DNA from 2 places in the Alkalibacillus sp. S2W genome. Region 1 is predicted to be linked to the other one. Evidence: a T-box and tRNA genes for the amino acid it is inferred to sense, from the RefSeq annotation. Region 1 holds a T-box; the other holds one or more tRNA genes.
The links. The T-box of region 1 lies ahead of thrS (threonine--tRNA ligase). A T-box ahead of a tRNA ligase gene usually reads a tRNA of that ligase, here a tRNA-Thr.
Positions count from the first base shown of each region.

Region 2: it encodes a tRNA-Thr, which carries the amino acid that the T-box ahead of thrS (threonine--tRNA ligase) is inferred to sense. The anticodon was not compared.

Region 1 covers NZ_CP177234.1:1,888,028-1,890,491, reverse strand. Annotated here, with positions in the region: gene dnaI (primosomal protein DnaI) at 1-472, shown strand, start outside; gene ytxC (sporulation protein YtxC) at 554-1,348, shown strand; T-box leader at 1,412-1,637, shown strand; gene thrS (threonine--tRNA ligase) at 1,709-2,464, shown strand, end outside.
Region 2 covers NZ_CP177234.1:183,235-185,698, forward strand. Annotated here, with positions in the region: rRNA gene ACKXGF_RS01045 (23S ribosomal RNA) at 1-756, shown strand, start outside; rRNA gene rrf (5S ribosomal RNA) at 849-964, shown strand; tRNA gene ACKXGF_RS01055 (tRNA-Asn) at 1,042-1,116, shown strand; tRNA gene ACKXGF_RS01060 (tRNA-Thr) at 1,135-1,210, shown strand; gene sph (sphingomyelin phosphodiesterase) at 1,331-2,308, opposite strand; gene ACKXGF_RS01070 (ABC transporter ATP-binding protein) at 2,311-2,464, opposite strand, start outside.

The DNA of each region.
Region 1 (2,464 bases):
CCAAACACAATTACCGCAAAAAGGCCTTTATTTACATGGTAGTTTCGGTGTAGGCAAGACCTATTTATTAGGAGCTCTCGCGCAAGAATTAGCAACGGAACAAATCGATACGATGTTTATCTATATGCCTGAATTTGTACGCGAAATGAAAGCTTCGATTAGTGATTCAACGATTAATGAAAAGATTGAACGTTTTAAACGCGCATCAGTATTGGTGTTCGACGATATTGGTGCAGAGTATTCATCAGCGTGGTTCCGAGATGAAGTGCTAGGAGCTATTTTGCAATTTCGAATGATGGAGCGCCTTCCAGTCTTTTTCACATCGAACTATGATTTAAAAGAATTGGAATTAATGTTTTCCAAAGTAGGCAAGTCTGATCTTGAAGAAGTTAAGGCAGCACGTATTATGGAGCGAATCCGCCAAGTCAGTGAACCTGTAGAAGTAACAGGAGATAATCACCGCGACCTATAAACAATTAGGTCGCTTTTTCATGTTTTGCCCTTTCATTTCATAAGCTTTAATATCGAATTGTTTATGAAAGAGGGATGTGTAATGAAAGAATGGACATTAATGTTTAACTCTTCATCAGATGTTAATGCTTGGCTCGAACGATCTGAGAAGCGGTCGGAATTTTTAAGTCATGAGACCCATCAACCATTTCTTGTTCGGGTGATTGCCACAGAAAGTGTGAATTGGACAAGCTGGCTCGAATTCATCTTCACTTTTGTGCAAGAGGTTTATGTTCCGAGGTATTCAAAACATGTATTACAAGATGTGTATTGTTTATCTGAGGAAGAAGCTGAGCAAGTGTTACCTTTTGTAGGGCCATTAGCTGAAAATGTTAAAGGTCTTCATAGTCAACTATCAGAATCTCTTTATGAACGTCTCGTACGCTATGTTGGTTGTCATTCACCACGGAATCTCGATATGGCTTTGTTATATGAGCATTTATTTATTGATTTTTCGGATTGGGATGAAGTGGTTGGTTATGCGATTGATGAATGGCAATATGAGTTGTTTTTCCAAGAAAGAATGCATCAGCTCAGACAGTTTATTCAATTTAAAGAACCACAAATTAAGCGAGTGGATGTTTATGATGGAAAAGAATTAATGTTTTATGATCAGGCTGGATATTCGTTAACACCACCTGCTCAACCTCAAATGATGGATGGAATGATGGTGTCACCACTTACTCAAGCTTTACTAAATTTAATTCCAGAAAAGGCGAACATTTACACAGACAGTGGTGGAACGCACGAACTTTTTCAAGTCATGAACGTATTTGAAGAACGCGTTGAGTTGTGTCCTTTGGATGATTTTCCTCATAAAATGAATTTAACGAGTTAAGTTATGTTAGCTAAGTATTGATTTTTGTCCTAATCATCGTTATAATACGTACATAATAATAAACGTTATGCTTAGAAGAGGATTATAATAATTTAACACAGCTTTACAGAGAAGAAAGTCGAGGCTGAAAACTTTCGAGTATGCTAAATTATTTACCACCTCGGAGCATTTATTGTGAACAGATTCGTATTCTTATTAGCAATGAACGTCTCACCAGCGATAATGGTGTCTTGAGCGCTGTTAAAGCAGAATCAGGGTGGAACCACGGGTATACACACTCGTCCCTTTTATGGTATAGGGACGAGTGTTTTTTTATGGATTTAAACATGCTAGATATTATGGTGAAAGGTGGATGATGACATGAGTGACATGATTCAGATTACATTCCCAGATGGTAATACAAAGGAATTTCCGAAGGGCACAACTACTGAAGACATTGCAGGCTCAATTAGTTCAGGACTTAAAAAACAAGCATTAGCAGGCAAGTTTAACGGAACAATGGTTGATTTACGTCAGCCATTAGAAGAAGACGGCGAGCTTCAAATTGCGACTTACCGTGATGAAGATGGCTTGGAGGTATTGCGTCATTCGACTGCCCACTTAATGGCACAAGCGATCAAACGTTTATATGGCAACGTTAAATTAGGTGTTGGTCCAGTAATCGAGAACGGCTTCTATTACGATATCGATATGGACGAAACGATTTCACCAGAGGACCTACCTAAGATCGAAAAAGAAATGAAGAAAATCGTTGATGAAGCTTTAGAAATTCGCCGTGTTGATTTATCACGTGAAGAAGCTAAGCAACGTTATCGCGATTTAGGTGATGACTTAAAACTAGAATTAATTGATGATATTCCAGAAGGTGAACAAGTATCTATTTATGAACAAGGTGATTTCTTTGACCTTTGTCGTGGTGTTCACGTACCTCACACGGGTAAAATTAAAGTATTTAAATTATTATCTATTTCAGGTGCTTATTGGCGTGGTGACAGTGATAATAAGATGTTACAACGTATCTATGGAACAGCGTTTGAGAAGCAAAGTGAGTTAGATGAATATTTACGTTTACTAGAAGAAGCGAAAGAACGTGATCATCGTAAATTAGGCAAAGAA
Region 2 (2,464 bases), 1.1 Mb from region 1:
CAAGCTTCGGCGGAGGCGCCGGTGGGATACCACCCTGGCTGTACGGACATTCTAACCCCGAGCCGTGATCCGGTTCGGAGACAGTGTCAGGTGGGCAGTTTGACTGGGGCGGTCGCCTCCCAAAGAGTAACGGAGGCGCCCAAAGGTTCCCTCAGAATGGTTGGAAATCATTCGCAGAGTGTAAAGGCAGAAGGGAGCTTGACTGCGAGACTTACAAGTCGAGCAGGGACGAAAGTCGGGCTTAGTGATCCGGCGGTTCCGCATGGAAGGGCCGTCGCTCAACGGATAAAAGCTACCCCGGGGATAACAGGCTTATCTCCCCCAAGAGTCCACATCGACGGGGAGGTTTGGCACCTCGATGTCGGCTCATCGCATCCTGGGGCTGTAGTCGGTCCCAAGGGTTGGGCTGTTCGCCCATTAAAGCGGTACGCGAGCTGGGTTCAGAACGTCGTGAGACAGTTCGGTCCCTATCTGTCGTGGGCGTTGGAAATTTGAGAGGAGCTGTCCTTAGTACGAGAGGACCGGGATGGACACACCGCTGGTGTACCAGTTGTTCCACCAGGAGCACTGCTGGGTAGCTACGTGTGGTCGGGATAAGTGCTGAAAGCATCTAAGCATGAAGCCCCCCTCAAGATGAGATTTCCCATTGCCTCGAGCAAGTAAGATCCCTCAGAGACGATGAGGTTGATAGGTCCGAGGTGGAAGCGTGGTGACACGTGGAGCTGACGGATACTAATCGATCGAGGACTTAACTAACGGTTAAGACGCCTGGTCGACGTTGCGCGGTATCATCGATCTTATCTAGTTTTGAAGGTACTTCACCTTCAATGTCATACAAAGAAATGAAGTCCGGTGGTTATGGCAGAGAGGTCACACCTGTTCCCATGCCGAACACAGCAGTTAAGCTCTCTAGCGCCGATGGTAGTTGGGGTTCTTCCCCTGCGAGAGTAGGACGCCGCCGGGCAACTTATTTTTCTTATTAGTTGCAAATAAGATTATGTTTGTTATAATGACAATTAGCTTAATAATACTTCATTATATTCCAGCGTAGCTCAGAGGTAGAGCAATCGGCTGTTAACCGATTGGTCGCAGGTTCGAATCCTGCCGCTGGAGCCATTTTTTTGTTTTCTATGCGCTTCCATAGCTCAGCCGGTAGAGCACTTCCATGGTAAGGAAGGGGTCAGCGGTTCGAGTCCGCTTGGAAGCTCCAATCCAATATAGATATGTAAACTTATGAGGGCACTTAATCGGTGTTCTTTTTTTGTATTGGTTTCATTATAGTAGAGAAAAAAGTCAACCTATTAATTTGAATAGGCTGACTTTAAAACTTTTAATTATTTTGAATTGAACCGAAGACTGGATAATGATCAGAGTAATCATTATATTCATAAGTTGTTCCCCAAGAAGACACAGACCATAATGGTGACTTAATATTTTTAGCTTCTACAGTTAAAGAGTTCGGTTGTGCATGATTATTTGACGTGAATATATAATCCAGAAATTGTGAGTCTAATTCAGGATAATTATATTCAGCAATCGAATTACTTTCTGGGTCCCATGTGGCATCAAACCCTGTGTACGTCGGTTCTTTTACATTTAATTGATTGATCATTGAATTGTATTCTTCAGAGCTTTTCTTGACGTTTAAGTCTCCACTAATAATAAGCATTTCTGATTCAGGAATATTTTTAGATTCGATAAAGTCTTTTATTTCTTGCATTTGAGCCGTTCTTACTTCTTCTGGCTCACCCTCCGAACAATTAGAATCAGTAGATTGAAGATGTGTTCCAATCACATGATAAGGGTCTTCATTTTTTAGAATTTTTGTGTAAACAAATCCTTTATTACTTAAGCTTTCCGGTCCGCATGCATCATCAAAAACATGCTGTATCTTTTCTTCAATGGGCCACTTACTTAAGACTGATACACCACCACTTTCTGGTGTGATATAAGAGTAGCTACCACGTGTTTCATCCCAGTTGTTTGTCGTGCTACCTAATATGGGTGTTTGATAAGGGTACTGGTTACTTAATTGGTTTAATAATTGGTCTGAAGCATTATTATCAAACAATTCGTTGAGTACCACTATGTCTTGATTCTTCATAAATTCCGCTTCACTTATCAAGTTAGCTCGTTGGTCTTGGCCCCAATTAGGCTCTACGGTGCTAGACATTAAATAAACATTATATGCAACAATGTCTAGGTTCGTATCATACGAATTCTGATTAGTTGTTTCTGCTGTGAGTAGAGTACTGTTAAATAATAAGCTCATAGCTAAAATGATCATCGTCATTTTAAACAATTTCATGTTTATACCTCCTTATGGATGAAATGGGGAGTTTCAGGGAAACTGATTGTAATGGAATCGTTACGCTTATACTCTCCCAAGCCATGTGCATTAAAATCGTCAACAATTATCTCAGTATCCTTGATTAATACGAAATAACGTGTGAAATTGCCGTTA